3 regions of the Shewanella sp. SP1S1-7 genome follow, and region 3 is predicted to be linked to each of the others. Evidence: predicted binding sites of a transcription regulator. Region 3 holds the regulator's gene; each other region holds the start of a gene.
The links. The regulator LexA, encoded in region 3, represses DNA repair genes until DNA is damaged. The targets are predictions, from matches to a motif close to TACTGTATNNNNATACAGTA.
Positions count from the first base shown of each region.

Region 1: recG (ATP-dependent DNA helicase RecG) is a predicted target of LexA. The motif match lies at 8,619-8,638, and genes of this name have one in related genera.
Region 2: Q4Q49_RS18975 (YebG family protein) is a predicted target of LexA. The motif match lies at 3,729-3,748, and genes of this name have one in related genera.

Region 1 is NZ_JAUOEU010000012.1:13,508-24,287, forward strand. Features, by position in the region: gene Q4Q49_RS11190 (glycosyltransferase) at 1-685, opposite strand, end outside; gene Q4Q49_RS11195 (thioester dehydrase) at 679-1,083, opposite strand; gene Q4Q49_RS11200 (AMP-binding protein) at 1,076-2,440, opposite strand; gene Q4Q49_RS11205 (hypothetical protein) at 2,437-2,985, opposite strand; gene Q4Q49_RS11210 (acyl carrier protein) at 2,985-3,233, opposite strand; gene Q4Q49_RS11215 (phosphopantetheine-binding protein) at 3,243-3,497, opposite strand; gene Q4Q49_RS11220 (lysophospholipid acyltransferase family protein) at 3,481-4,356, opposite strand; gene Q4Q49_RS11225 (beta-ketoacyl synthase chain length factor) at 4,349-5,083, opposite strand; gene Q4Q49_RS11230 (DUF3014 domain-containing protein) at 5,431-6,327, opposite strand; gene recG (ATP-dependent DNA helicase RecG) at 6,527-8,602, opposite strand; gene Q4Q49_RS11240 (response regulator transcription factor) at 8,787-9,383, opposite strand; gene Q4Q49_RS11245 (sensor histidine kinase) at 9,383-10,462, opposite strand; gene Q4Q49_RS11250 (hypothetical protein) at 10,594-10,780, opposite strand, start outside.
Region 2 is NZ_JAUOEU010000032.1:15,848-26,627, reverse strand. Features, by position in the region: gene Q4Q49_RS18990 (MlaD family protein) at 1-2,314, opposite strand, end outside; gene Q4Q49_RS18985 (paraquat-inducible protein A) at 2,301-2,918, opposite strand; gene Q4Q49_RS18980 (paraquat-inducible protein A) at 2,920-3,552, opposite strand; gene Q4Q49_RS18975 (YebG family protein) at 3,760-4,059, shown strand; gene Q4Q49_RS18970 (GAF domain-containing protein) at 4,077-4,535, shown strand; gene proQ (RNA chaperone ProQ) at 4,818-5,444, shown strand; gene prc (carboxy terminal-processing peptidase) at 5,473-7,518, shown strand; gene pepN (aminopeptidase N) at 7,603-10,152, shown strand; gene Q4Q49_RS18950 (DUF2835 domain-containing protein) at 10,196-10,411, shown strand; gene Q4Q49_RS18945 (DUF1302 domain-containing protein) at 10,750-10,780, shown strand, end outside.
Region 3 is NZ_JAUOEU010000004.1:184,938-195,717, forward strand. Features, by position in the region: gene coxB (cytochrome c oxidase subunit II) at 1-1,256, opposite strand, end outside; gene Q4Q49_RS05325 (cell division inhibitor SulA) at 1,659-2,171, opposite strand; gene lexA (transcriptional repressor LexA) at 2,168-2,788, opposite strand; gene plsB (glycerol-3-phosphate 1-O-acyltransferase PlsB) at 2,949-5,372, shown strand; gene mtr (tryptophan permease) at 5,372-6,628, shown strand; gene Q4Q49_RS05345 (VOC family protein) at 6,778-7,551, shown strand; gene Q4Q49_RS05350 (ribonuclease T2) at 7,631-8,800, opposite strand; gene Q4Q49_RS05355 (CusA/CzcA family heavy metal efflux RND transporter) at 9,009-10,780, opposite strand, start outside.

The DNA.
Region 1 (10,780 bases), on a different contig from region 3:
TATCGGCCACAGCTTGAAAGTGACTGACGCCGCCTTCGGGATAAATCACCTTGGTCGGTTGGAATAAAATCTCCACCCCTTGCCAGTAGAGTTTAACGAGGATTTCGATATCAAAATCCATTCGCTCGGTTAAGGCTTGCTGGCAGAGTAATCGTTCGGTGGCTGCCAGCGGATAAATGCGAAAGCCACACATAGAATCTTGAATATCAAAGCTTAAGGTTTCGACCCATACCCAAAAATGGGTCAAGTAGCGTCCATAAAGCCTGCCCTTAGGCACGGATTCATCGTACTCGGGTTTGCCCGAAATCAGCGCATCGGGTTTAGCCTGTGCCCTTGCTAACATAGCTGGAATATCGGCGAGATTATGTTGGCCATCAGCATCGACCTGCAGCGCATGACTAAAGCCATCGCGGTAGGCACGGCGCAGCCCTGTCATCACAGCTGCGCCCTTACCACGATTATACGGATGCAGCAGCAAAGTCACCCAAGGATAGGTTTGGGCTAAGGATTGCAGTAGATAACGGGTTTCGTCATTGCTGCCATCATCAATTAAATAACAGGGCAGATTAAATTGGGCGAGTTCGGCCAAGGTCTGGGCAATCGCGGCGCTGTGATTGTAATTGGGGATCACTAAGGCGAGCTTAATGGGCGCCGACTCAACAAGGTCGCTGGGTGGCGTTAACACTGACTCGCTCCGTTATTGTTGACATCGGAAGACTGATTGACCAATGGCGAGGTATCAAAGGCGATACGGCCCGACGCGTAGCGGTTTTCACCATCATTATAGGCGAAGGTGAGTTTTGCCTTAGCGGCATTATTGCTAATGCTTAAGGTGACTTCTTGGCCCGGCAATATGAGTTGCTGAAACTTAAGCACTTCTAAGTTAGCGACCGCCTCTGAATAACCGAAATGTTGGCAGCCTAAACGCACCGCCCAATCTAATTGCGTCACGCCCGGCAACACGGCTTGTTCGGGGAAATGGCCGTTAAAATACTCAAGGTCGGCCGCTACTAACAGACGTAACTCAATGTTATCAATGCCGATATCGGAATGCAGGATCGGCGGTAAACTCGATTTAATCATGATCAAATAACTCGACTAACTGGGTAGTGACACGCTTACCCTGAGTGTTAAGCGGTAAAATATCGGGATAACGCCAGCGGCGTGGCAGCGTGACGCGCTCAAATTGGGTCAGTAAATGTGCTTTTAGGGCATTGTTAATACTGAGTTTGCCCTGTTCTTGCAGCACGTTTTTACCGAGTTCTGACAAGGTCACCACTGCGCCAAGTTGGGATTTAAACTGTGGTAGCACTACCAGAGCGGCTTGCTCAACGTAGGCGTGGCTGCACATGAGGGTTTCCATTTGCGCGAGCGACAGGCGCTTCTCTTCAATCTTAACGATGCGATCGAGTCGGCCTTTGAGCCTAAACTGGCCATTTTCGGTTGGTTCGATTTTATCTTCGCAGCGTAGCCATTCATTGTCGGCCAAATAGGGCGATTTTAGCAGCAGGGCGCCGTCGCTCGGATCTTGATCTATTGAGATGCGGTCAAACACTTGCCAAGGTTCATCGGCCTCATGTTGACGGCGATAGGCGATGCCGCCGGTTTCGGTGCTACCAAAAATTTCGATGGGCAGGTGACCATAGCACTGGTTGACGCCTTTGGCCGCGACAAAACTTAATGGGCCGCCAGAGCTAAAAACTAAGCTCGGTGAGCGCAGTTGCCGCTCGTGCTCTAGCGCTTTAGGCAGGCGCGATAACTGGGCAGGGCTACTGATCAAACACAGGTTTGGCAGCAAGGCAGTGTAATAACTTAGGGTTTCTGGGTATTCAATTTGTTCGCTTAAAAACGGTCGACTGGCGGCGAGCGGCCACAAAATCTTGAATAATAGACCGTAAATATGCTGGTGGGAAACCGTGGATACCACACTGCAATGGGGCAAATGCTCGGCAAAAGTATGTTCGAGTACAGACACTTCGACATCTAACTGTTCGAGTGTTTTACGGATCGCCTTAGGTTCGCCGCTGCTGCCAGAGGTAAATAGCACTAACTCGCCGATAGCCTCGCTCGCGGGCCAAGGTTTGTTGGGCAGGCTCAGTTCCTTTTTCAGCAGCACAAAAGCTTGGCATTCGCACAAAGGCTTGTCTGACAATATGCCATCAAACTGGTGGGTTAACTCGCTCAAGGTGCCGGTTTGGGTGTTCGGTGGCAGGATAATTTCTTTGCCCGCTAACAGCGCGGCACATAATCCGACGGCAAACAGATCGCTGGTATCACTCGCGAGCAGCCATTTTTTCTCGGGCGCGGCGAGCAGTTGCTCGTAAAAATACGCCACCTGATTGGTAAATAATGCACCTGTGACTATGTCGTGGTGATTAAAGCTGATCAGTTGTTGGGCAAAGGGCCCTTGGGTTAACCAGTTTTTGAGTAGCTGTGTCATGTTTTCTTCAACCAAAAGCTGCGATATAACCATTCCCCACCGAGGAGCAGTCCCATGAGTACGTATGCAATCAAACCGTTATACAAGGTCCAGGTTGCTAAGCTAGTAAAGCCAGCGGTATAAGCCGCCATTGAGCCATTTAAGATAAATAAGCCGCACCAAAGTAGGGTGACTTTTTTAAGATACGGAATGGCTTCATCCGGTAAATCGGGTTCTTTCAAGCGGGCTAAACGCTCTATCATGCATGGGCCAGTGTGCAGTGAATAACTGAACAGAGCCAGCATAGTCAGATTTATTACCACAGGGTAATACAAAAGCCAGTCGCTGCGCTTGGCAAGATAACTGCCTGCCGTAAGCGCAATCCCCACAAACAGGGGCAATACTAACGTCTTAACCTTTTGCTTTTGTAGCATTAACCGCACAATCAGCAATACACACAGCACGAGCGCTATGGTGCCAGCAGGCAAATAATTCAGCCCGAAATACACGGCAACCGGATAGGCCAGCAATGTGAGGGCGGTTAAGACTTGTAGCAAGGCGCGCATTAGTCTTTAACTAAACCTTCGATGGCATTCACCACATCGTTGACTGTGCGAACGGATTTAAATTCATCGGGTTGGATCTTTTTACCTGTCATTTGTTGCAGCTTTATCACTAAGTCGACGGCATCAATACTGTCGAGATCGAGCTCTTCATACAGGTTGGCTTCAGGCGTAATTGCCTCAGCCTCAATTTCGAATTCGTCCACTAAAATAGTGGTCAGCATGGCGAGGATTTGTTCACGATTTTGCATATTCCTCTCCTATGGGCGCTGGGATTCGATAAAGCTAGCTAAGCTGGCAACACTGTGGAAATGGGCCTTAGTGGCATCCGAGTTCGCTTCGATTTTAACATCAAATTTTTTCTTGATGGCTAAGCCGAGTTCGAGGGCGTCGATAGAATCTAAGCCTAGACCTTCGCCAAAGAGCGGCGCATCGGTTTCAATATCATCAATACTGACGTCTTCAAGATCGAGGCAGTCGATGATTAACTGCTTTATTTCATTGTTTAAGTTCATAATTATTTTCGAGTTGTTGTTTATAGTAGTGTTCAAGATCCCGCGTCAGCTGCCGGGCCATTTTTGCATGCTCACCTAAAGACGCTTGGTACTTCTGGTAAGAAACTGTTGTGCCGATTTCAACGGCCATCCCCATGGTTTGCCTTGGGATCTCATACCAAGGTTGCTCCTTTGTCAAACCACGCACATTGGTACGCAGCACCACAGGTAAAATATCGGCTTCTGTCCTTAAGGCAATATTGGCGGCGCCGCGGGCAAAGTCGTTAATGGTCGCGCCGACAACCGTGCGTGTGCCCTCGGGGAAGATAATTAAATTGGTGCCCCTAGCGAGCACTTCACGGCAATCCTCTAGCATGAGTTCGGCGCCGCGATTGGGGATATAACCCGCGCAGGACACCACACCACGCAAAAATGGATTACGCCATAAACCTTGTTTCACTATGCAGCCCGCATTGGGCATGAGGCTTATCAACACCACCACATCCACTAAGCTGGGATGATTGGCGATAACGATAACGCCTTTTGCGTCGTGCAATTGTTGTGCTCTGTGGGTGCTAACGTGGATCACGCCCGCCCAAGTGAGCATGGCGACAAAGCCTTTGAACATTAGATGCACGGCCTTTTGGACTCGAATAATCCGTTCCTCAGGCGTGCCTGGCCAAAAACGCAGTAGCGGCAGAATGGTCAAGGAGCTTAATAAGCCGCCTAAGCCAAAGGCGATATAACAACTCACGCCACCGAGCCAACGTGGCACATAATTCAGCCCTGCGCGGCGAGTTTCCGGCGGGGTATAAGCGGCATTGTGCATTGAATCTTCATGGCTATTGGCAGCGTCATGGCTGTGGGTTGTATCAAACATGCTCTAGCTTCCAATGCCATTGGGATAAGCAGCCTGAAATATTTTGCGTTGTCGCTAGGGCGTGGGTAAAAGCGCCATAGGTCAAAGGGTTTAATGCTGTCGACTCACAGATGCGGCTGACTGTGAGCTTGACTGAAGCGGGGGCATCGAAGGGCGCGAGCTGTAAGCCTAGGGCCAAAGGTAATTCAAATTCTTGGGTAAACTCATCGTACACAGGTGGCACAGGATCATCACCGAACACTAACAGCAAGGGTTCTGGCGATTGGTGTAATTGGGCGAAGGCTTCAACCATAGCTTGTGACAGGGTTTCGGTACCTGCTGCAACTGAGGTCGATGGCGCGGTATTGGCTGCCACTATGCCAAAAATGCCACTAGCGGTATTGTGTACCGACTGACTAAAACCTAAGGGCGATAAGGGCTGTTTGGCGATAATGTCTTCGAGCAGTCCTATGGTGCGCTGTAACTCACCATGGCGCGAGGCAAAAATAGAGCGGCAGTTCGCCGGCATATCGCACTGAAAACTCACCTCTAACATCATCTTAGTTAAGCGACTAAAACGGCGGCGCTGCATGGCGGGAACGTGTTTGAGTGCGGGAGCTGTGCTATCAGACTGTGACGTACCGAGATTTAATTCAGCCGAATTCTTGCACCAAGTTTGCCAACTTTGCGGGTGCTGATATTGGGGAGACCAAGCGCCCCAGGAGAGAATGCTGAATGTTAGTTGCACTACTTTGCCTCGACACTAAATTTAAGCTGTCTTAGTTATCCCTAACTAAGTTAGAACATTGATGGATTGTCATACCATAGTGAGGTGTAAACGCGTTTGATGAATGACGCTGGAATGACCTCTACAGCGGGGTCATTCTACACTATGCCCAGCGTTTTTATGAAGCCATTTGCATTGTATGGGTTAATGCAATGGGATCAAGTGCTGCGATTTTCGGCAGTTAGATCGAATTTGTGTAACAAATATCGCAATGGCATTCTCATTCGACAGGCTTTTTTATCCTAGCGATTTACGGTCAAAATGAAAAAGGCGCACCGAGCGCCTTTTGTCTTCACCACGGCAAAGTTTTACTGCGCCAGTTGGTTCTCGAGTTTGCGTAGGGCTACTTTTAGCTTGCGGGTATTTTCTGGCCCCATACGGATCAGCAGTTTTTGCGCGCTGGGTAGTGCCTCTAAGTTAGGGTCAACAAATTGATAGTTAACGCTAATAGAGCTCAGCTCAATCGGATCTTCAATGATAGGCGCCGCGAGCAGTATTTTAATCGCTTGCAGCATTCTGTCGTTGAATTTAGCGTTGCTGTAGCCGAGTTCGGTAAAGGCTTCCTCTAGCATAGGCGTCATTTGCTTATAGGTGACCATTAACGTCTGTTCGTCCATTTTGGCAATCGAGTCAACATAGGCATCGTATCTGTGGAAACCCTCAGGATTTAAATACACTTTGTTGGTGATTTCAGAAACCGAGAAATGCTTCTCTGGGCCTTTGAGTGGACTCACTTTTCGGGTTAATTCGCCCTGAGCTAAGTTATCGACAAACACCACAAATTGGCGCGCGAGATCTTGCTGCACTAATGCAGAACCCAGCACATTGTTATCGATAATGGCGAGGGCTTTTTGTTGTACGAATGCATCACTTTCAGCCAGTGCAGGTACTGGTTCTGCAACCACTTCAGGCTCAGTTACCGCAGGGGCTTCTGTGCTGTTGGTGTTTGTTTCTGTAACGGCAGGCGTCGTCTCAGTGGTTTCTGGTTCTTGCGCACTTTCGAGCGTCATTGGCTCAGATGGCGGTGTTTCAGGCAATACAATTGGCGCGTTAGGGATGAGTTTAGGTGAATCTGAGTCACCGCTGTAGTAATAATATCCTCCGACAGAAAGCAGCACGACGAGCACGATCGCAAAAAGCGCAAAGCGATTACTGCTAGAAGAAGTCTCTTGAGGTGTTATTCTATCATCTTGATTAACTTGCATTTTACATCCTTCGCTTGAGTTTCAAGGTAACGTGGTGAATACATGCAGCTAACATTAAAAGTGCAAGAGCGGACGATTGGGATGCCGCTGGTTCATTTTGCAAGTTTCCATGCGCTTGTCTATAGCGCTTAGCTGAACATAAACAATTTATTTTGAGTATCGAGGCAGATGTCACTCCTCGGCCTTTCCCCTTTACAGCCTAAGCCTGCACATAGTGCTGCTTGTGCCCCAGCCAACGTAAGATAATCGCATCGACTTTTTCGGGGGCCTGCGCCATCACGTGATTTGCCAGTTTTTGAATGTGTGGGATCAAAGCTTGATCGCGCACCAGATCGGCAATTTTCAGCTCGGCCAGTCCCGTTTGCTTAGTGCCAAGCACTTCACCTGGGCCACGAATTTCTAAATCTTTCTGCGCTATGATGAAACCGTCATTACTTTGTCTGAGTACACTCAGTCTTTGGGTGGCGGTATGGCTCAATGGCGCCTTGTAGAGTAACACACAATGGCTTGCAATGGCGCCTCGACCGACTCGTCCGCGCAGTTGGTGTAGTTGTGCCAAACCTAAACGTTCAGGATTTTCGATGATCATCAGGCTGGAATTAGGCACATCGACGCCGACTTCAATCACGGTTGTCGCCACCAGTAAATGAATTATGCCCGCCTTAAAATCGGCCATAATTTGCTGTTTTTCGGCACTCTTCAACCTGCCATGCACGAGGCCGATATTGAGCTCGGGCAGGGCGAGGCGCAGTTCTTCGGCCGTGTCTTCGGCGGCTTGGCATTCGAGCACTTCGGATTCTTCAATCAGAGTGCACACCCAATAGGCCTGACGTTTATCTGTGATGACGGCGTTACGCACCCGTTCAAGCACTTCGTTGCGGCGAGAATCGGCAATCGCCACTGTGGTCACGGGTGTCCGTCCCGGCGGCAGTTCATCGATAATGGATGTGTCGAGGTCCGCATAGGCTGTCATCGCTAGCGTGCGCGGGATCGGCGTTGCCGTCATGATTAATTGATGCGGGTGGAACCCTTGGCTCACGCCTTTTTCACGTAGACCTAAGCGTTGGTGTACGCCGAATCTGTGCTGCTCATCTATGATAATTAACGCAAGTTTGTTAAAGACCACATGCTGCTGGAAGATAGCATGGGTACCAATCACCATCTGGGCGGCGCCGGATTCTATGTCCGCAAGGGATTGCGCTCTGACCTTGCCTTTGAGTTTACCCGCCAGCCAACCGACCTTAAGCCCGAGTGGCTCAAACCAAGCGGCAAAGTTAGTCGCATGCTGCTCGGCCAATAGCTCGGTTGGCGCCATCATGGCAACTTGATAACCGTTTTCAATCGCTTGCAGGGCTGCCATCGCTGCGACTAAGGTTTTACCTGAACCTACATCCCCTTGCACTAAGCGCATCATAGGGTGCGGTTTTTCTAAATCTTTGCCTATATCGGCCACCACTCTTTGCTGGGCGCCCGTGGGCTTAAAGGGCAAAGCGGCGAGGAAAGGATTGAGCAACTGTCCTGTGGCCTGCATGGCAACCGCTGCGTCTAAATTACTGCGCTGTCTTAGGCGTAACATGCTGAGATTGTGGGCGAGTAATTCTTCCTGTACGAGTCGCTGCTGTGCTGGGTGTTGGCCTAACTCTAGATCGAACTGAGAGATCCCCGCAGGCGGTCGGTGCAGCGTTTGCAGCGCTTGTTTAAGGCTGATGTTGTTTGGTTGCAACTGCGGTGGCAGCAGCTCAGTTAAGCCGCCATCTTCCAGCAATACCAAAGCTTGCTCGGTCAGCTTGAGCCAACTCGCCTGTTTTAAGCCCTCAGTTGTGGGATAAATCGGCGTTAGGGTATCGCTTAGGTGAACATCTTCACCGGGATACACGACTTTATATTCTGGATGCACTATCTCAGCTTGATGGCCGCCACGGCGCACTTCACCGTAGGCGCGGATCATTAAACCATTTTGCATGGCATTACGCTGGGCGACAGAAAAGTTGAAAAAGCGCAGGCTCAAGCTGCCCGTATCGTCGCGCACATTGCAGACCAGCATGCGCTTGCGGCCTTGGATGATTTGCGTCGATTGGATTTCAGCCTCTATGGTGCCGTAACTGCCGGGCATAAGGGCGGCAATCGGATAGATTTGGGTTCTGTCTTCGTAGCGCAGGGGTAAGTGAAACAGCAGATCTTGTACTGTTGTGATGCCGAGCTTTGCGAGTTTCTCCGCGACCTTTTTGGCGACGCCTTTGAGGTCGGTGATCGGAACAAGATCCAATTGCTGCAAGTCGTTAGCACTCAATCACTGTGAATTTATACATATATTAACAGAGAATAAGCGTAAGGCAATCTCAAGCAGAATGAGGGACTTATTTGCCTGCATAATTAACGTCAGTTTGCGGCCCTTAGGTTTCGGCTAAGGCCGCAAAAATTGTCGATATGAACGAAAGAGTAGTTAACCGTGAGCGTGATTACAGCCAGCCCTTTTGTTTGGCGATGCGTGCTGCATCGATTCGGTTGCTAGCATTGAGTTTGGCTATGGCTTCGGAGAGGTAGTTGCGCACTGTGCCTTCGGCGATAAAGAGGGTTTCGGCGATGTCGGCGGTGGATTTGCCTTCACTGGCGAGGCGAAGAGCACGGCGCTCTTTATCGTTGAGTGGGTCGACGTCACCAATTGCCATCATGGCAAGTTCAGGATCGATCACCCGTTTACCCGCCATAACTTGTTGAATCGCGTTGACTAAGGTTTCCGAGGGCGCATCTTTTAGCAGAAACCCGCCGACACCGGCTTCGATAGCCCGTTTGATATAGCCCGCGCGGCCAAAGGTGGTAATGACTACGACCTTAGTTTGACTATGTTGATCCTTTAACCAAGTTGCCAGTTCTAGGCCTGTGCGGCCAGGCATTTCGATATCGGTTAGCAAGAGATCAAAGCTTTGCTGTTTGAGTAGGCCTAGGGCCTCGTCGCCGTCACTCGCTTGGGTGATATTAAAGCCTCCCGCAAGCGTGAGGAGTGCGGCGAGCGCGCCTCGCACCATGGCTTGGTCTTCCGCCAATAAAATCTTCATTAATCTGTTGCTCCCTGCAAAGGTAAACTGACGGTAAATGCATATCCCTGTTCGAGATTATAGCTCAAGCTGCCGCCTAAGCTGTCGAGACGTTCGCGTATGCCAGTGAGGCCATTGCCTTCGGCGATAGGTTTACTTGTGCCATTATCTTTGACTTCAAGGATTAGTCGTTCTGGCTGTTGAATAAAGTCGATAATACATTGACTTGCGCCGCTATGGCGTAAAATATTATTCACCAGTTCAGTGACAATTAACCCTAGCTGACTCTCCATTCTGGCGGGTAATTTGGGGATACTGCCTGTTAGCTCGACACTGATCCCTTTTTCCCTCAATAGTTTACACAGTTGTGTCACGCTATCCGCGAGTCCTTTATGTTTGTAATCCGATACAGTATGGCGAATTTGGCTGAGGCTCTCGCGGGCGATTTGACCGAGTTCATTAAGCTGGATAGTGGCTAGTTGGTATTCTTGTTTTTCCAGCAGTTTTTCGGCCAGTTCCGCCTTAAGCGCAATCGAAGATAAGCTGTGGCCCATAATGTCGTGTAGATCGCGCGCGATACGCTCACGCTCAAGCATAGTGGCCAAGGTGGTAATTTCTTGGGCACTTTGCTGTTCTTTTAATTTATGCCGATAACGTCTGCGTTCGGCGACACCAAACATACCCACGCCGAGCACTAACCCCGAGCCGTAAAGCGGAAAGTAGTAACTGTTAAAGTGGTAAATCTCATTGAGGGCAAACAGTAGTCCGATGATGGCAGCAAGCGCCAATAGACAGGTCCTTAGAGGGTAAAAAAAGCCAATGAAAAAAGCCGCAAAGGTGAATAGTGAGATAGATCCTGGGTTGATTGGGGTGATCGCTATTGCTATCGCCACCATAATCAGAATGGGCCGATAGGCGCTACGGTTATTGCACTTATAGGTCCAAAAATAGCTGGCAATAAAAGGGATTAACACAGCAAAACTGAGGGCGATTTTCCAGCTTGGATAGGGATTTATGGCTAGAGGGATAAGATAAAACACTAAGTTTATCAAATACACCCAAGCAAGTTTTCGTTCGAGCTGAAGGGGAGTGCTCATCATGATGCCTCTGTGAAACTGTGTTGATTGTTCATAGTTGCCCCTTGAATGCTAAAGGAGGCATCTGCCTTGATTTATTCTGTTTAGGGGTTGGCGCTGGGGTCAGCGCCATCAGTCCCTGTTAACAATGGGATCTAGTTTGCACTTAATTGCTGATTTTGTTGAAGCAAAAATTTTGCCCAACCGTAATCTGCTTGCACTTTGATGGCTTGATGCCAATCTTCAATCGCGCCTTGGGTATCGCCTAATTCCTGTTTAGCGAGTCCGCGCCAGGTATAAGCTTCGGCTTCGCCCCAACAAATGTCGTCGCAAGGTTGGGCG
Region 2 (10,780 bases), on a different contig from region 3:
GGAAGAAGATAGGTGTGCCGACTTTCATCGAGCCTAAGTTGCTATCTTCTAGGGTAAATTTAAGCGCATCTTCGGCAACATTGGCATAGCTGCTGGCAGCGAGGTTGGCGACAAACTGGGTCGCTTTTTGACTGCTTGTACCCGGTAGCACACCGATATAAGGGCCAGTGATCAAGGTTTCTGGCGCTTTAATTCCTGCTAGAGAAATTTGCGCATCCACTAGATGATATTCACAGTCGCTGCGGCTGAAATGTTCGGCGTATTCGCCGTAGAGATAGGCCGTTGCAGTGAGTGTATTGAGATCGGCATTGAGCTTCACCTGCGACACTTCACCCACTTGATGACCTTGATAACGAATCGCTGCCTTGGCCGCCAGTTTGCTTGAGGCGGGTAGGGTTAGGCGAATCGCCTGCGCCTGAGTTAATGCCAGCTGCTTGCTCTCATAGAGTTTTAAGTTAGCTGCATTGCTGGCTTTGCCATTGCTATCAAGCAATCCCAGACTGATGCTGCCCTTTAATGCTCCTTGAAGCGGCGCGACCGTAACATCAATACCGGCAAGACTGGCGCTGATATCGACAGCGCTGTTACGCCAGAACACATGAGGCTTTTTCAGCAAGGGTTGAAACTGTTTGTCGATAGCGAGCTTGATAGCAAAGTCTTCGGTTTTGCTTTGCCAGTTCACTGAGTCAACTGTGCCAATTTGCATTTTTTTATAGTAAATCGGTGAGCCTTGGCTGACATCGGCGCCATCTTGACTGATTAAGGTCAGATGCACTTGTTGCTGACGATCATAGAAGGCTGTCGCGGCATCCACTGAGCTAAACAAGGTGAGGGCGCTGTTGGCGGCGACTGGCGTATCGCTGTGGCCTTGGATCAAGCTAACTGCACCTTGAGTGAGCGTTGTAAAATCCCTTGCTTTGACTGAGACACCATCTAACGATGCGTTTACCGTTAATGCTGACTCAGGCACAAAATAGCTGTCACTACGAATAAGGCCTGCAAACTCAGGTTGTAGCTCGAGTTGATATTCTACCGCCGATAAATCTTTGGATAACTTCACCGCAAGCACTGAGCCAATGGGGATTTGCTTAAAGCGAACTTCGGCGCCCGCTGAAATGCCCATGTTTTCGGCTGAGGTTAAGGTCAAGAAACGCTTCTTTGATTGCAGTAAGTCAGGCGCCTTTGATTGCAAGGCAAAACTGCTTGGCATCGCCGTTTTAGTATTAATGCCCGGCAGGAAGTTGATCACGCTACCCGTCAGTAAACGCTCTGGATTTTTAATGCCTGAGAGGGAAATATCGGCACCTTCAAGCCAAAACACGCCGTCGTTAGTTAACAGTGAACCGTATTGAGGTTCAAACTTAGCCACAGCTATTACGCCATTGGCGGTGAGTTGCTTGCTTAAAATGCTGCCGATATTGATGCCGCGATAAACAATGCGAGTGCCTTTGTCGACACCGTTAGCATCAGCCATGGTGAGACTTATTTCTATGCCGCCAAGGGCTGTGGTTTCTGAATCATAAAGCGAAAAAACGTCGCCGTTTTTGGCAATATCCGCGTTATCGTCAGAGCTGAAACTCACGCCGCCAGCCAGAATGGATGCCAAACTCTCAGAGCTGACTTTAACCCCAGTCAGTGATGCATCAATTTTAACGCCGGAAACATTCCAAAAGTGAGAGTTTTTCTTCACTAATCGCGCGTATTGCTCTTGAATAAAAGCGCTGATGATGACTCTTTGATTGCCATCTAAACGGTAGCTGACCACACTGCCCACGGGGATTTGGCGGAAAAATATTGGCGAGCCAACATCCAACGAACCGAGTTTGTCTGAGGTCAGTTCGACCATCACACCTTCTGAGCCGATTTGCATCGGCGGCGGTTGGCGTTCTGCTTCAAAAAATGTTGACGCATTACCTTTACCCGGTTGAATCGCAATGTAGTTACCCGAAAACAGTGCATCTAAGCCTTCAACACCTGTGATGCTGGCCTTAGGGGTGACAAGCCAGAAGAGGGTCTCTTTATTTAAGAAAGGCTTAGCGCGGTAGTCCATCATGACTTTAACGTTTACGCCCTTGAGATCTTCATCTATGCCAATGTCTTTGACTTTACCGACAGTCAAGCCTTGGTATTTGACTAAGGTTTTACCTACGTCAATCCCAGTTGCACTCGGAAAGTGAATTTGAATTTCAACGCCCGATTCTTTAATACTCTTAATGCCCAGCCACGCACCCAATGCCAACGCGACAATAGGCAGCAGCCAAATGGGCGAAAAGAGTTTTTTCTTTACAACTTTCGGCGATTCAATTTGTGTCATCTTGAGGTTCCAATCGATCCCAGAGTAAACGAGTGTCTAACACTTTTGCGGCTAACTGAGTTAACAGAATAACCAAGGCAAATGCGGTCGCTGCAGGCGCGGGTTTAGCGTCGAGTAGTTGCCCCATATTCACTAATGCTACTGTGATTGAGATGACAAATAAATCGAGCATTGACCAACGACCAATCCATTCGATGATGTGAAAACCCACCATCAATTTCTTTTTTGAAATCGGAATATCAAAGCTGATCGCACACAGATAAATGGATAAGCCGATGATTTTAATCCATGGCACTAAAATACTGGCAGTAAAAACTATCACGGCAATGGGCAACATATCTGAATGCACTAGATGCAAAATGCCCGAAAAAATCGTGTCGTGCCGCACTTGCCCTTGGTTGGTCAGCATAGTGATAGGGTAAATATTCGCTGGCACCAGCAAGATGGCTGCGGTAATCAACAAAGCCCAACTTTTTTGCAGGCTAGAATAGTCCCTGACCTGCAACTCAGCTTCACAGCGTTGGCAGTGGGTGAGGTCACTACTATTGAGCTGGCGGCAGACCTTACACAGACACAGGCCGATATCTTTACCTTGTTGCTTCATATCAGCGATGACCTTCCAATAACGTCCACATGTGCTCTAAGTCGTACTCTCGTTGCAGAAACAAAGTCACGAGAAACAACATAGTGAAGCAAAATGTGCCCATACCAAAATAAATATCCGAAAAATCAGAAAGCTGGAACGATGAAACCAAAAAGCTGATCACATAAATTTCTAGCATAGTGAGCTGCGACAATACGCCATGAAACTTCAATAATTGCTTTAATGAGTTACGCCAAAAAAGATGACTCAGTCCCCATTTCACAATCAAAATCTGCGTCAGTATCGATAACAGTAATAAGCCTGGGCCAATCACAGCGGCGGCAAGCACGGCTAAACCAACGACCCAATAACCTTGGTCAAATACCGCAAATGCGCCCTGAAAAACCGTGGTGGTGCGAATGCTGCCGAAAAAGTGAATTTCGAGTACGGGTAAAAAATTGGCAGGAAAATAAAATACTAGTGCCGAGATACATAGGGCGAGCATGCCATTTACAGAGCAGTAAGGAGTGTCATAAAGTGCAGTGCTGCAACGGGGACAAAGGGCTCTGACACCGCTTGGCAAGGCACGTTTGCGGACTGCTAAATCGCAGGAACGGCAAAGGATTACTGAATTTTCTGCTGCGTTTTCATGCATATAAAAATATATATTAGCCTAAATAGGAGTAATAACAGCGAGATCGGTGCAAAGTGTAGTGCTAATCAGCCGTTCTGCACAGTCTAGCGCTTTATAATCTTGGCAACGAAAGTACGCTAATAATATCAGATTAATCAGAACACTTGCATCACAAGTTCAATCTATGTCACTCTAGTTACTGTATATAAAAACAGTGCGAGGGCAGTCATGGCAGTAATAACACAGTTTGTCGTGGTCAGAGAAGGGGTTGAAAAGATGACATTCACATCTAAGAAGGAGGCTGATGCCTACGATAAGATGCTCGATATCGCCGATAACCTTATCCCCTTCATTCAAAAAGCTGATTTAGGTATAGATGAAAGCGTGGGCGAAAAGCTCGCATTCTATTTTGCTAACAATAAAGATGAGCTGACGAACTTGCTTAAAGGTGTCGTTCAGGTTAATAGTACGCCAACGAATCCACCTGCTGCGAAAAAAGCGGCTAAAAAGACCGAAGCAGCAGAATAAAATTGTTAGGAAATGTAATGAAATCGAAATTTTATGAGTCACTTAACCGTCAAGCCTTGGCCTTGTTGGAAGGGGAAGACGACCTTGTTGCGGCAATGGCGAATTTTTCAGCCTTACTCAATGATAATTTAACTGAGCTGAACTGGGTGGGATTCTACGTTATGCGTGGCGAACAACTCGTATTAGGCCCATTTCAAGGTAAAGTGGCTTGTACACGTATTCCGTTAGGAAAAGGCGTGTGTGGTACGGCGGCATTCACCAATCAAACCCAGCGAGTGGCCGATGTTCATCAATTTGATGGCCATATTGCCTGTGATTCTGCCAGTAATTCTGAAATCGTTGTGCCAGTTTGTGCTCAAGGTAACGTGGTTGCCGTGCTCGATATTGACAGCCCAATCTTCGATCGTTTCGACGAAGAAGACCAAAAGGGGCTGGAATTACTGGTTAAAAGTTTTGAAAACTGCCTATTTGATTAATTTGCGTACAATAACGCATAATTCATAGTCGCAATCGGTGGCGTGCGCCTTATAATATGCGCCTGCACGCATTAAGCTGGTTTGATTGGCATGCAATGAATAAGCTTAGTGTTTTGAGCTGTAAAAATTTGTTAAGGTATATTTTTTTTAACTTTAGTAAACGCGGCTAGGATGCTAATTTGTACGTTGACTCAATATTGAGTTTAACGAAGATAAACGACACGTAAGAAGTTGATATATATCACCTCGAATCGATGTCCCTTTTTGACTGTGGAAGTAATGATGGAATCAACAGAAAAGTTGACCGACACCAATGCAATTTTGGCGTATTTGTATGAAACATTTCCTTTGTGCTTTATTGCTGAAGGTGAAACTAAGCCATTAAAAATCGGATTGTTTCAAGATTTGGCTGAAAGGTTGGCTGATGATTCTAAAGTCAGTAAAACTCAGCTCAGAGTTGCCTTAAGACGTTACACCAGCAGCTGGCGCTATTTGAAGTGCGTTAAAGCGGGCGCACAACGCGTTAATCTGGATGGCGAACCTTGCGGCGAGTTAGAGCAAGAGCACATTGACCATGCTCAAGCCATGTTGAAAGAGAGTCAGGATAAAGCGAAAGCGAAACGTGCAGCACTCGCACCTAAGCCTGCGGCGAAGAAAGCACCTAAAAAGGTGGCTGTTCCTCAACGTGCTAAAACTGAGCGTCCTGCTAAGCCTGCGACTAAAGCAGCGCCAGTCGTAAATTATGTCCAAGCACAATTGACTGATTTAACGAAAAAACAACGCGTCAATGTTAAGTTAGGTATGACACCCGTAGCCGGTGTGATTACTGATATTAACAAGGAAGATATTCATGTTCAGCTTGATAGTGGCCTAACGATTAAAGTTAGAGCAGAACATATCCTGCTGTAATCATTTTTTAAAACGGAGTAACTTGTTGATGCGAAAACTCACTTTGGCTACCTCGATCGCCACTGTTTTTGTCGGATTCTCGGCTTGGGCCGTACCACCCACGATTCAAATCAGCGAGTTACCCACTCTCAAGCAGGAAGCGCAACATAAGGTCGCGAGCAAAAGGGTAACGGACTTATACACTCGTTCGCACTATCATAGATTTAATCTTGATGATGCCTTTTCTACGCAAATTTTTGACCGTTACCTGCAGCAGTTAGACTATCGCCGCAATGTGTTAACCCAAGCGGATGTCGATAGCTTTAAACCTTATGCTACCCAATTCGATGACATGCTCAGTTCTGGTGAACTTGAGCCTGCCTATAAAATGTTTGATATCGTCCAAAAGCGTCGTTATGAAGGCTTTGTCTATGCTTTATCCCTTCTGGACAAAGAGATGGATTTCTCCGCCCCTGGCGATGCCTATGAGTATGACCGTGACGATGCGGCATGGCCAAAAGATCAAGCCGAGATCAATGAGTTATGGCGTCAACGTGTTAAATACGATGCGCTAAATCTGAAACTCACAGGTAAAAAATGGCCTGAGATTGTTGAGATCCTGCAAAAGCGTTACAACAACGCCATCAAACGTTTGACTCAAACCAACAGTGAAGACGTGTTCCAAGGCGTGATGAATGCCTTCTCACGCAGCATTGAGCCGCATACGAGTTACCTGTCACCACGCAATGCTGAACGTTTCCAAATGGAAATGAATTTAAGCCTTGAAGGGATTGGTGCTCAACTGCAACTTGAAGACGATTACACTGTTATTAAAAGCTTAATTGCTGGTGGCCCTGCGGCTGGCAGCGAAAAACTGTCGCCGGAAGACAAGATTGTCGGCGTCGGTCAAGAAGGCGGTGAAATTGTTGATGTGATCGGCTGGCGTTTAGATGACGTGGTTGATCTGATCAAAGGGCCTAAGGGCAGTAAAGTCGTACTGCAAATTTTACCGAAGAAAGGCGGTTCGAATGCTAAGCCATTCGACGTTACCTTAGTACGCGATAAAATTCGTCTTGAGGACAGAGCGGCAACCTCTAAGGTGATTGAACCTAAAGACGGCGAGTACGCTAATCGCAAAGTCGGTGTGATCCATATTCCTGGTTTCTACATGAATCTGTCACAGGACGTTGAAAAAGAGCTAGTGAAGTTAAACGAAGCCAAAGTTGAAGGCATAGTCATCGACCTTAGGGGTAACGGTGGTGGTGCATTAACAGAAGCCGTGTTGCTGACGGGACTCTTTATCGATATGGGCCCTGTGGTCCAAATTCGTGATGCCGATGGCCGTGTGTCTGCGCACCGTGATAACGATGGCAAAACCAGTTATGCGGGCCCGTTGACTGTGATGGTTGACCGTTACAGTGCTTCAGCCTCTGAGATTTTTGCTGCTGCGCTACAAGATTATGACCGCGCGCTAATTGTCGGTGAATCTAGCTTTGGTAAAGGTACAGTGCAGCAGCATAAGAGCTTAGGCCGTATCTACGATATGTATGAAAAGCCAATTGGCCATGTGCAATACACGATTCAAAAGTTCTATCGGATCAATGGCGGCAGCACACAGCTTAAAGGTGTGACACCAAACATTGCTTACCCAAGTGCGTTAGAGCCAGGTGAGTACGGCGAAGCTGAAGAGAAAAATGCCTTGCCTTGGGATAAAGTGCCAATGGCGCAATATGGCACGCTCAATGATGTGACGCCTGAGTTAGTGACTAGCCTTGAGGCCAAGCACCTTAACCGCATCAAAAGCAGTGTAGAGTTTGCTTATATCAATCAAGATATTGCCGACTTTAAAAAGCACCACAAAGAGAAGACAGTTTCTCTGGTTGAAAGTGAGCGCATTGCCTCCCGCGAAGCCGATGAGAAGAAAGTCCTCGATAGAACGAACGAGCGCCGAGTCGCCAATGGTTTAGCACCAGTTAAATCCATGGAAGACATTAAAGACGACGCCGAATTGCCAGACGCATTTTTAGATGAAACGGCTTATATCACTTTAGATATGGCTGATGCGCAAAAACTGGCTAAAACTAGTGCTAAGTAGGCGCTAGTCGAGTCGATTTATCCAATATCAAAACGCGCTTATGGCGCGTTTTTTCTTATTTAGATCAGCGTTAAAGGGATCGAAATGACACAAGCTCAAGCAAAATATTTAAAAGATTATCAAGCGCCACTGTTCACGATAGACACGATCGACTTAGCCTTTAATCTGGCGGGCAATGAGACTCAAGTGCAGGCGATAAGTCGGGTAAAACGCGCTTCTAAGCATACCCAAGCCCTAGTGTTGGATGGTGAAGACTTAACTGTGATCTCGTTGACGGTTGACGGCGAGGCAGTGCCTTACCATGTTAGCGCGGGTCAATTAGTCTTAGAAACGGCGCTTGATGAGTTTGAGCTGAACATCGTCACTAAGCTCGATCCCGAGGCCAATTCGAGCCTTGAAGGCCTGTATATGTCAGATGGTGCCTACTGCACGCAATGTGAGGCTGAGGGCTTTAGACGGATCACTTATTTCCTCGACCGTCCCGATGTATTAGCCAAATATACTGTGCGCATCGAAGCCGATAGAGCTGCATTTCCGTTTTTACTGAGTAACGGGAATTTGATTGATCAAGGCGAATTAGAGGGCGGTCGCCATTATGTTTGCTGGCAAGATCCGTTTCCAAAACCGGCTTATTTGTTTGCCTTAGTCGCCGGCGATTTTGATCTGTTGCAAGATGAGTTCATTACTCGCAGTCGCCGTAAAGTGATCCTGCAAGTGTTCGTCGATAAAGGGAATTTACATAAAGCACACCATGCGATGGCATCGCTGAAAAAATCCATGGCATGGGATGAGAGTCGTTTTGACCTCGAGTACGATTTAGATATTTACATGATAGTTGCCGTCGACTTTTTCAATATGGGAGCGATGGAAAACAAAGGCTTAAATATCTTTAACACTAAATATGTGCTTGCAGATACGTTAACGGCTACCGACGAGGATTATCACGGTATTGAATCGGTTGTAGGCCATGAGTATTTCCATAATTGGACCGGAAACCGCGTGACGTGCCGTGATTGGTTCCAGTTAAGTTTAAAAGAAGGCTTAACGGTTTTTCGCGATCAAGAATTTAGCTCCGATTTAGGCTCACGCGCTGTGAATCGAATTCACGCAATCAAAGTGATCAAGAATCAGCAATTTGCCGAAGATTCAGGCCCTATGTCCCATCCTATTCGTCCAGAATCTGTGATTGAGATGAACAATTTCTACACAGTCACTGTGTATAACAAGGGCGCTGAAGTGATCCGCATGATGCACACTTTGCTCGGCGAAGAAAAGTTTCAAGCGGGGATGAAACTGTATTTTAATCGCCACGATGGCCAAGCGGTCACCTGCGATGATTTTGTGGCGGCAATGGAAGATGCCAGTGGCGTGGATTTAACCCAATTCCGTTTATGGTATAGCCAAGCGGGCACGCCGATAGTGACTGCGATGGACAGTTTCGATGCGCTAACGGGCATTTACCAATTAACCCTTAAGCAAAGTTTAGCGAACTGTGCATCACCTTTGCATATTCCTTTTAGCATCGAACTGTTAGATGCCAAGGGGCATTCTTTAGTGAATGAAGTTCTCGACTTTACTCAAGTGGAACAAGTGTTTAGTTTTGAGGGATTAAGTCATAAACCTGTGGCTTCACTGCTGCAAAACTTCTCCGCGCCAGTCAAATTGCAATACAGATTCAATGTCGATCAACTGGTTCACTTGATGCGTTTTGCCAGCAGCGAAGTGGCGCGCTGGGAAGCCTCAGTGACCTTAGTGAGCCAAGCGATTTGGCAGAATGTGGCGAGTTTACAGCAGCAACAAGCCATGACACTCGATCCCCGGGTGCGCGATAGTTTTAAAGGCGTGTTGTTAGACACTGAACTTGACCCAGCATTGATTGCCGAAATCTTAGCCATACCTACGGCATCTGCTTTGATTGAGCAAACAGAGAGCGTTGATCTCGATGCGTTAGCCTTAGCCCGTGAATTTGTGTTAACAGAGCTGGCTTCACACTCTGAGGATGAATTGATCGCGCTCTATCGCTCTTTGGTACCAGTCGATAGCACGCAGGCAAGAGCGCTTAAAAATCAGTGTTTAACTTGGTTAGCACGGGTGTCGGATGAGGCTGAAGCGTTAGTGATTGCTCAGTTTGATAAAGCCAGCAATATGACAGATTCTCTCGGCGCACTGACTGCGGCGAACGTTGGCGATTTGCCTTGTCGCGATGAGCTGATGACCGCATTTGAGCTGCGTTGGCAGGACACGCCATTGGTAATGGATAAATGGTTTATGTTGCAAGCGACTCGTAATGCAGAAGATGTGATTGAACGTCTGCGTCAATTACAGCAGCACAAGTGTTTTAGTATGAGTAATCCAAACCGAGTGCGCGCGTTAGTGGGCAGTTTTGCGGCGGGTAATATTTACCAATTCCACCGTCAAGACGGTAAGGGTTATGCTTTCTTAACCGAATGCTTAATTACCCTTAATAAGCTCAATCCGCAGGTTGCGGCACGCATGGTGACGCCATTGATCCAGTTCCATAAATTCGACTTAGGCCGTCAAACCTTAATAAAAGCCTGTTTAGGGCAACTTTTGGCTTTACCTGACTTATCTAAGGATATGTACGAAAAAGTCTCTAAGGCATTGGCAAAATAGCGGTTTGTAGGAGGAGGGTGGCAATCGATGCCGCCCTGATATTATGGAATTGTATTTCAAACTAACGATCAGCTATCGAGATTTCTTACCTTACTATCAAGGGCTTGCTGATAAAATTGAGGTCCGCGAAACGCAAGGACGTATTTTGTGGATTAATGGCCGTCATTTCAGACGTTTTTTAACCGAAATTGGCATTCAAGGCTATTTTAAATTGGTTTTAGATGACAAGGGACAATTTGTTTCATTAAATCGAGTCTAGTCTGAATTTGTTTATTTGCGCTTAGAGTAATTACTTTAAACGGTCGGCTGATTATCAGGCTCGGTTTGTGATATTTAGTTTTTAAATATGTTAATGAATTATATGATTTTTTGATATCTTTTCCCGCTTCATTTCTCTCCCGCTTTTCTCTAATTTAAATCCCACCTTTTCAACTGTTGGCACAAATGTGTCTACATGCTTAATTCTTTAGAAAATTTTCTCTAACTGCGCCTTGCCCAAGGGGATTAATTGCTGTAACAATGATGTTACCTGTGAGCTAACAAGATGTTGGTTGTAATTCCTAAAACAAAGAATCCTGCAGGGTACGGAGAGCTAAAATGAAAATTGTTAAAAATAGTTTTAACAAAT
Region 3 (10,780 bases):
TCATGGGTGAGAGTGGGGAGGCTCGCCGGATCCACTATGGTTGCGGAGTCGACAACTGCTGCGGGCTCAGTTGTAGGTGCGGGAGTTGGGGTCGTATTGGCTGGTGCGGTAGCAGGTGCCTGTGTGCCTGCACTACCGTTCATGTGCTCGTTGACGTCTTTGGCCTGTACAGCATCGCCAGTATTATTGCCCCAAGCATTACGCTCATAGGTAATCACAGCGGCAATTTCTTGTGCAGTCAATTGCTTACTAAAGGCTTGCATAGCCGTACCCGTTTTACCGTTGAGCACAATTTCAAGGTGGCCGCTGAGCGGTCCCGTTGCTATCGGACTGCCTTTGAGGTGTGGGAATACGCCTTGTAACCCCTCGCCATTGGGCTGGTGGCAGGCTGCGCAGTGCCCGAGGTAAACTTGCTCACCTTGGGTCATCAGATCATCTTTGCTAAGGGTCTGTGATAAAGCGGCTTGAGCGGCTTCTGCCGCCGCGCCTGCGGCTTGTTTCTGCTCCGTCACCCAAGCTTCAAACTCGGCTTCGGGTATGGCTTGCACTACGATCGGCATAAAACCATGGTCTTTACCGCAAAGTTCGGCGCATTGACCACGGTAAATACCGGGTTTGTCGATGCGAGTCCAAGCCTCATTGATAAATCCTGGGTTGGCATCTTTCTTCACGGCAAAAGCAGGTACCCACCATGAATGGATGACATCTTCAGAGGTCATCAAAAAGCGGATTTTGCGATTTATCGGCAGAACGAGCGGCTTATCGACCTCCAATAGGTAGTGTTCACCCTTGGTTTCGGTACCGTCGATTTGTGCTCTAGGGGTTGCGAGTATGCTGTAAAAATCAATGTCTTGATCGAAATAGCTGTAATGCCATTTCCATTGGGAACCCGTGACTTTAACGGTCAGATCGGCGTCGCTGGGATCTTCCATCGCAATTAAGGTTTTTGTCGCAGGAATCGCCATTAAGATCAAAATGATAAATGGCAGAATCGTCCAAGCGATTTCAACTTTAGTGCTTTCGTGAAAGTGGGACGCGACAGCGCCTTTGGATTTTCTGTGGTTGATCATGGCGTAAATCATCACGACAAAGACCACAAGGCCAATGGCGCAGCAGATATACAAGATGGTCATGTGCAAGTGATAAACCTTGCCACTGATCTCGGTTACGCCAGGGGTCATGTTGAACCGCATGTCCGCGGCGGCCAACGGTGGTGCGAATAACACCACGAGTAAACAATACAACAATTGCTTCACAAGACTTCTCCTCTGCCAATTGCGAATAGCAACTACAAAGAAGAGCAACACAGTAAGTCTCAACTCTATGCAAACTCTTCAGTTCCCAAAAAAGCTTTTTTGACTTCAACGTGCGTTGGCGGCTGTTACTTTTAATTAAGTATTATTACTGCTGGTATTAGCCACGCTGGCACATACGACTGAAATAAATCTGTTCTCTATTTTTAGTGGCATTTTGAACTCGATTACGGCTCGATTTATTTGCCACGGGCGGCGATATATCATCGCCGACTAAACCAACCATACTTGCTGTTTAAATATTGATCAAGATCACTTATTTATCTAATTGTCTGAAAAATTGCCAAAAAAAAGCCTCACATTCATAGGCGAGGCGGCTTTCAAGGTAAAAAATTAAATGAATATTTAATGTACAGCGCTAAAAAAAGATTGTTGGCCGAAGAGGCTACCTTGCTCAATGCGTACGTCGCCATGTAAGTGACTGTTTACGTCTTCTAGCACTATGCCCATGGCGCGGGCACTTTTAGCGACAATTTGCAGGCGACGATTATCGCGTGCATCTAATGATTGGGTCCAAGTAATAACCGCACTGGACGTACCACTTGTTAAGGCTTTTTCCATCGCCCACAGGGTTTCCACTTCATCTTTCGCGTGCACCAGCAAGACTCTATCCATACGCACGCCTGCATTGGCGAGCATTTGTTTGTAGCCAATACTCGGCGGGTTGATGAGCACTAACCAACGGCCCTGTTGGCTTAACTGGGCGAGTTGCGCGCTCAGATGGATTAATTCTTGGCGACCTTGAGTCTTCGTTGGCATGCAGGCGATAGGTGCATGGTGCCAGTCATAGTCGGCATCACGGACTTCATCGAGCCACAAGCCCGGGTGGCGGGGTGCATTGCCAAGTAGTTTGTTCATAGCCAATCTCCATTACGGATCACACCGACGGCGAGTCCTTCAATTGTTAAACTTTGATAGCCTAAATCCACTTTAATCGGGGAATAGTCTTCATTTTCGGCGTGTAGATAGACCACATTACCTTTTTTTTCGAAACGTTTAACAGTGACATCGTCGTCGACTCTAGCGACAACCACTTGACCATTTCTAGCTTGTTGTACTTTATGAACTGCCAGCAAATCTCCTTCGAGAATGCCAATATTCTTCATGCTGTCGCCTTTAACCCGCAGTAAAAAATCGGCGGCGGGATGGAACATGCTTGGGTCGACTTGGTAGTACTGTTCAACATGTTCTTGGGCGAGAATAGGTTCGCCAGCAGCTACTTGACCGATAAGCGGTAAACCTGTTTCAGTTACTTCTTCGACTTCCGCAGTCAGACGAATGCCCCGCGATGTGCCTGGCATGATCTCAATGCAGCCCTTTTTCGCCAACGCTTTAAGATGCTCTTCAGCCGCATTGGCGCTCTTAAAACCTAAACGGGTCGCGATTTCTGCCCGTGTGGGTGGCATGCCAGTATCGGCAATATTTCGTTTAATTAGCTCTAAAATTTCAGCTTGGCGTGGCGTCAAAGGTCTCATGGTATTTCCTGTTTTTCTATACAGTTACTGTTAGTATATACAGTATTATTTGCAGCGCAAGTATTAACCACTTTTTAGCTATGTTGGAGAGAATTAGCGAATATTACCCATAGTCTGGTATTCTACCGGGCTAGTAAACGTACTTAATTGCATAAGAATAATGCCTAAACACGACTCTCTTTGGTTGAAATCATTACGCTGGATCCAAAAACACTTAGTGCACACTATTGTTGTGCCTCAGGATCCCTTTGCCGATCTGAATCTGGATGCCTCCAGACCCCTTGCTTATGTGATGAAAACGGAATCGCTGAGTGACATCGCTGCCCTGAGCGAAATTACGGCTAAGTTAGGACTGCCGAGCCCCTATGAGCCTTTAGTGGCAAACGGTGTGATTGCGCCTCGGGTTGTCTGCCTTCAAGGGCGTAAGCCGCTGTTTGGCGAGCGTGCCGGTAACGAGCCTTTCCTCGAATGCTTTATGCGTTTGTTGGCCGTGCATAAGGAACGCCCTGAATTAGACATTCAACTGGTGCCCGTGAGCCTGTATTGGGGCCGGACGCCAGGGAAAGAAGACGACACTATGAAGGCGGCTGTGTTTGAGCGGGAAAACCCGACTTGGCTGCGCAAGTGCTTGATGATTTTGTTCTTAGGTCGACATAACTTCGTACAATTTTCGAATGCGGTATCCCTGCGATACATGGCCGACGAACACGGCACTGACATGGGGATCGCTCATAAGTTAGCGCGGGTCGCGCGGGTGCATTTCCGTCGTCAACGTAAGGTGATGACTGGACCTGTGTTGCCAAATCGCCAAGCACTATTTCATTCGTTGCTCAAATCCGAGTCGCTGCGTAAAGCGATTCAAGAAGAAGCGGCCAACAAAAAGATTTCTGAGACCCAAGCGCGCGAGACGGCTATTGAGTACCTTGATGAAATCGCAGCAGATTACTCAGATAGTTTAGTGCGTATTGCTGAGCGTTTTTTAACTTGGTTGTGGAACAAGCTTTACAGCGGGATCAACATTAAAGGCGCCGAGCAAGTTCGCCAGTTGCACCACGATGGTCACGAGATTGTTTATGTGCCTTGTCATCGCAGCCACATGGATTACCTGCTGTTATCGTATATTTTGTACTATCAAGGCATGGTTCCGCCGCACATTGCTGCCGGTATTAACCTCAACTTTTGGCCCGCCGGACCTATGTTCCGTCGCGGTGGTGCCTTCTTTATCCGCCGTAGTTTTAATGGCAACAAGCTGTATACCGCAGTATTCCGTGAATATTTAGATCAACTGTTTGCTAAAGGTTATTCGGTGGAATATTTCTCCGAAGGCGGCCGCTCACGTACGGGGCGTCTATTGGCGCCCAAAACTGGCATGATCGCTATGACGATGAACAGCGTGCTGCGCGGTATCGAGCGTCCAGTCACGCTAGTGCCTGTATATTTAGGCTACGACCATGTGATGGAGGTAGCGACTTACCATAAAGAATTAAGCGGTAAGAAAAAGAAAAAAGAATCTGTGTGGCAAGTGTTTGGCGCGATCCGCAAACTGGGTAATTTCGGCCAAGGTTATGTGAACTTTGGCGAGCCCATTACCCTGCAAAACTTCTTAAATGAGCGTGCGCCAAACTGGCGTAATGAGGTAGCCGATGATCCTGAGCAAAAACCGAGTTGGTTAACGCCAGCGGTAAACGTGCTAGCGAATCGAGTGATGACAAATATCAACGATGCGGCGGCGGCGAGTTCGGTGACCTTGACGAGTTTAGTGTTGCTGGCCACAGATCAAAATGCCTTAGAGCGCAGTCTGTTGGAGCGTCAGCTTGATCTGTATCTGACCCTACTCAAAAAAGTGCCTTACACTACTTATACTTCGGTTGCCGAAGGTGATGGTAAGCATTTAGTGCAGCAAGGTTTAGAGCTGAATAAGTTTGTTGTTTGTGCCGATCCTTTAGGTGAAATCGTGTCTATCGAAGCGAGTCAGGCTGTGTCTATGACTTACTATCGTAACAATATCATTCACTTATTTATTGTGCCGTCATTAATTGCGAGCTGCTTAACGCATAATGAGCAGATCCCGCGTCAGCAAGTGGTGTCAATCGTTGCCGATTTTTATCCGCTACTGAAAGCAGAACTCTTTATGGGCATTAAAGATGTACCTGCCTATGTCAATCAAGTGCTGGATTTCTTCATTGAACAAGGGTTAGTGGTCGAGACTGATACCTTAGCTGTCGTGCCAGAGCACACTAGCCAACTATTATTGTTAGCCAGTTCAGTAAGCGAGACCCTGCAACGCTATGCCATTATTTTCAATCTGTTAGCAAACAGACCTAAGATGGAGCGCTCAGAACTTGAGTCTGAGAGTCATCTACTCGCCCAGCGTTTAGGCGCTTTGCATGGCATTACTGCGCCTGAGTTCTACGATAAGAAACTTTACGGCACCTTGAGCGTTAAGCTCAAAGAATTGGGCTATCTAGCGGATAACCAAGATAAGTCCAATATCAATCGCATACGAGATCAAGCCAATAGCTTATTACGTCCGTCAGTGAAACAAACGATAGTGGCGAGTGTCACCGCGGAGCATACAGTTTAATGGCAAATCATATGAATGCGGCTAAGCATAAGCCCGCAGGTAAGTCCTTGCTCGGCGGCGCCATGATTATTGCTGGCACGACCGTAGGTGCAGGGATGTTTTCTCTGCCCGTGGTCGGTGCAGGTATGTGGTTTGGCTATTCGATTTTAATGTTATTAGGCATTTGGTTTTGCATGTTGATGTCGGGCTTATTGTTGCTCGAAACCAATTTGCATTTCGAACCCGGTGCCAGCTTCGATACTTTAAGCAAGCAAACCTTAGGGCAGTTTTGGCGGATAGTGAACGGCGTTTCTATCGCGTTCGTGCTGTATATTTTGACCTATGCCTATATCAGCGGCGGTGGTTCGATTGTAAACCACAGCTTGCAGGGCATGGGAATTGAGTTACCGCAAAGTGTTGCTGGGCTGGTGTTTGCCATAGTGTTGGCGAGTATTGTATTGATCAGCACTAAGGCCGTGGATCGCATTACCACGATTATGCTCGGCGGTATGATCATTACCTTCTTCCTTGCTATTGGCAATTTACTGATCGAAATCGATGTGACTAAGTTGCTCGAACCCGATGGTAATAATAGCTTTTCACCTTATCTGTGGGCGGCGCTACCCTTTGGTCTTGCCAGCTTTGGCTACCATGGTAACGTTCCCAGCTTAGTGAAGTATTACGGCAAAGATTCCACCACCATTATCAAGGCGATTTTCGTCGGCACCTTTATCGCGCTGGTGATTTATGCCTGTTGGTTAGTGGCGACTATGGGCAATATTCCCCGCAGCCAGTTTATCGATATTATTGGTCAAGGCGGCAATATGGGGGTCTTGGTGGGCGCTTTGTCCGAGGTGATGGCAAGTAGCTGGTTGAACAGTATGTTGACCCTGTTTGCTAACTTGGCCGTGGCTTCATCTTTCTTAGGGGTGACCTTAGGTCTGTTTGATTATCTCGCCGACTTGTTTGGTTTTGACGATTCGCGCTCGGGCCGGATGAAAACCGCGTTAGTGACCTTTGTGCCGCCAACGATTTTAGGATTACTGTTCCCCGACGGCTTTTTAGTGGCGATTGGCTTTGCGGCATTAGCGGCGACAGTGTGGGCGGTAATCGTCCCGGCGCTGATGGCCTATAAATCGCGGCAGTTATTCCCCGAGAGCACAGGTTTTAGAGTGATAGGCGGTACGCCGCTGATTATTCTTGTGGTGTTATTTGGCATAGTCACGGGTGCTTGTCATCTGCTCGCGATGGCAAATTTACTGCCGCAATATTCCTAATTTGTTTCGATGATTTAAGCCCTCTGCGTGAGGGCTTTTTTGTATTTAGCGATTGAGTTTTAATCCTGCAGATCTTTTTTATCCCGACACTGGACAGAAGCCCGAACTCAGGCTTAACTCGAATGATTGTAAAAACGAAGGAGCCAATGATGAAAATTACTCAGTACGCACAAGGACATGCATGTTGGGTTGAACTCGCAAGCCACGATTGGCAAGCTGCTAAGGCATTCTACCAAGCGTTATTTGGTTGGGACTCAGTTGACATGCCGATCCCAGAAGGTCATTTTTCGCTATTCAATTTAGCGGGGGATGATTTAGGTGCCATGTACCAAATCCCCGAGTCAGAGTCGCAGATCCCTAGCCATTGGCGTGTCTACTTTGCCGTTGATGATATGGATGCCAGCATTGCAGCGATTCAAGCGGCGGGTGGCCAAGTGCACATGGGGCCGCATATTGTCGCTGATGCGGGCGTGATGGCGCAGGTGAGCGATCCACAAGGCGCACGTTTTGCGCTGTGGCAAGCGAAGAATCATATCGGTGCTCGCCGTCAGGGTGAACTCAATACCCTTTGCTGGGTTGAGCTGGCTTGTAGAGAGCCACGCGCTGAGGAAGCCTTTTACTGCAAAATATTCCCTTGGACTAACTCGCCCAGCGACATGCCGGACATCGAATATTCTGAGTGGCAAGTTGATGGTCAATCCATCGGCGGTATGATGACCATAATGCCCGAATGGGGCGATATCTCTCCCCATTGGCTGCTTTATTTTGCCGTAGCCGATTGCGATGCATTTGCAGAAAAAGCCCAAGCGTTAGGCGCGCAAGTGTGTATTTCGCCCAGTGATATCCCCGATGTGGGTCGATTCTCTGTGATAGCTGATGCCCAAGGTGCCACCTTTGCGGTGATCGAGCTTAATCAGATGTAAGGCCATATTTAGGACGAGTCATATTTAAGATTAAAAACGGCGACACTCAGTCGCCGTTTTTATTCGTCTAACCATTTGTTTAATTAGCATTATCAATCATGATTGTCTCAGGGCAGGAGCCTCTGCCTGCCTTGTTAGCTTTGGCGAGTAGGCTAGGCAAGGAGTCTGAGGCTTTAATGACCTCGGGCAAGTTAATGCGGACTTCACTCAGTAATCCCTTGCCACATTCTAGGCTCATTTTAGCGTGAGCACCTTGACCGAAACTGCTATCAAAACTTTGGTTTAACTCACTTTTACTGACACTCTTACCTATGTTGTCATGAATAAATTTTTGTACCCATGCCGAGGCATTGACCGCTTGGGTCAGCTGGGTTGCCAATAAAAAGTACTCGTTAGGGTCTTGGCTACGGCAAGTGCCGTGTTTCCACCATTCGTGGCGTTCTAAACAGGTGCCATATTGGGCGCTTGGCATGACTTCTTCTAAATTTTTGCGCACCGATGAATTCAGTTCAAGCTCAGGATAAGTACAGAAATCATTCGGTTGCAGTTTGACTGTGCTGCAATAGCCATAACGTGTGCCGCATTGTTGTTTATTCGGCCACAGTCCGTGCAGGCTGAAGTGTTGCCACTGGCTCGATTCAGGCGTTTGGCTGAGGGCGCGGCATTCGGCTTTGCGGCGGCCATAGAGTTCACAAAAGGTACTTTGCCAGCTTAAGGCCAGCACGTTGGCGTCAAATTCACCGCCGATTTGGCATTGATCTCCTTGGCGTTTCTCTGGTGTGCCATGCTCTTTAAGGCTATCTCGGCTTTTGGCTTTAATGTCCGATGCTGTAGTGGTTTGCGCCGGTTCTACCGCTGTTGCAGGTGTCGATACATTACTGCCTGCTATATTAGACAGATACTGACCACAATCGCCACTAATCCACCGCATGGGAGACTTCACTGCGTTGGTGCGTACTCGTAGCCAGTCAGGTTTAGCGCTGTTGCCGAGGATTTCGAGTACCGGATAGCGCTCACCAATATTGCTCTGCCATTGGTCCGGGTTAGTCTGTTTATTTTTCGATTGAAAGAGCTCACAGCGTTTGTCGGCAATAAACTCGCCGCTAGCGGGCGCGGCAAAGGCAGGTGCTGCTGAAATGATTAGCGCAGCGCATAAACCGAACGCCGCAAATAACGTACGCGATAGGCTTTTAAGGGAAAGTGCTTGCGGCCATATCCGGCTGATGGTCATACAAAATGGCTTAATCATGTGATGGAATCCTTTCTGCTGCAGTAAGTCGTGTCAATCCTGTGGTGCGCTAAGTTAATGGTACACATAAGCGTTATAAACTAAGAGGCTTATTTTACTCAGAGTGATGTGTAGCACGGCTGCTAAATTAGATTTTTAATCTGATTGAATGAAAAATCCCCTCAAACCCTAATAGCTTGAGGGGATTTTTATGGGTGCTCTCTTGCCGTTAACTTACGTGCGCAGCATCTTTGTTTAATTTACGCGAGTAAATCAGTAGATAGAGTGCAGGCAGGACAAACAGCGACAGTATGGGCGCTGTGACCATACCGCCTACCATAGGTGCGGCGATTTTTTGCATTACATCGTTACCCGAACCTGCGCCCCACATAATGGGCAATAGGCCGAAGAAGATGGTTGCCACTGTCATCGCTTTTGGGCGGATCCGCATAACGGCGCCTTCAATCAAGGCTTCTTTCAAGTCATTGACGCTGTGGTAATTATCTTTTTCTTGCCTGTGTTTGATGGCGTTATTGAGGTACACCAACATCACCACTCCAAACTCGGCGGCGACACCCGCTAAGGCAATCATACCGACAGCGACGGCCACTGAGATGTTGTAATCCAGCAGATACAACAACCAAGTGCTGCCGACCAATGCGAAGGGGAGGCTTAGCATAATAATGCTGGCCTGAATGGTGGAGCCGAAGGTCATCATCAGCAGGATGAAGATGACGGCTAACGCCATAGGGATCACTTGTTTAAGCTTAGCATCGACCCTTTGCATATATTCGTACTGACCCGCAAAGCTATAGCTGTAACGGGGTGGGACGACGAGTTCGGTATCTAAGGCAGTTTTCGCGGTGGCAATATACTCACCGATAGAGGTGCCCTCGATATCGATAAACACCCAAGAGATTAAGCGGCCATTCTCGCTCTTTAACATAGGCGCGCCATCGTTAATTTCGATGTCGGCCAAGTTACGTAGCGGCAGATAATGCCCCGACTTAGTGATCACGGGCAGCTCGCGCAGCTTCTCAATATTGTCGCGCAGTTCACGGGGATAACGCAGGTTGATTGGATAACGTTCGGCGCCTTGTACCGACTCGCCAATGTCCATACCGCCGATGGCGTAACGCACCACATCTTGAATATCCTGCAACGTCATACCGTAACGTGCGGCTACATCCAGTTTCGGACTGATATCGATATAACGCCCGCCGCCACTTCGCTCAGCATAAGCCGACTTAGTGTGCGGTACTTTGCTTAAGATAGCTTCAATCTTAGTGCCAATGCTTTGCAGTTCGTTGACATCGGCCCCAGTGATCTTAATGCCGACAGGGGTTTTGATCCCCGTCGAGAGCATGTCGATTCGGGTTTTGATGGGTTGCACCCAAGCATTGGTGAGTCCAGGTACTTTTACGGTTTGCTGTAGCTGGGCAATGATGCCATCTAAGGTCATGCCTTCACGCCATTCATCATGGGGTTTAAGCATGATAGTGGTTTCAAGCATGGTCAGCGGCGCGGGATCGGTCGCGGTTTCGGCGCGGCCTACTTTGCCAAACACGCGGGCCACTTCGGGCACGGTTTTGATCAAGCGGTCGGTTTGCTGCAACACTTCGGCGGCCTTGCTGGCACTGATGCCGGGCAATGCCGTTGGCATGTAGAGCAAATCGCCTTCTTCGAGTGCGGGCATAAACTCGCTGCCCATGCGGGTCATAGGATACCAAGCGCTGGCCAGCGCGATTAACGCTAACATCAGGGTGACTTTAGGGAATTTCAGCACCAGTTTTAGTGAAGGTTGGTAAAGCGCGATCAAGAAACGGCTGATGGGATTGCTGCGTTCGCTGGGGATTTTGCCGCGAATAAAGTAACCCATCAAAATCGGCACTAAGGTAATGGATAAAAAGGCCGCCGCTGCCATGGCGAAGGTTTTAGTGTAGGCCAATGGCGCGAATAATCGACCTTCCTGCGCCTCGAGTGCAAACACAGGTACAAAGC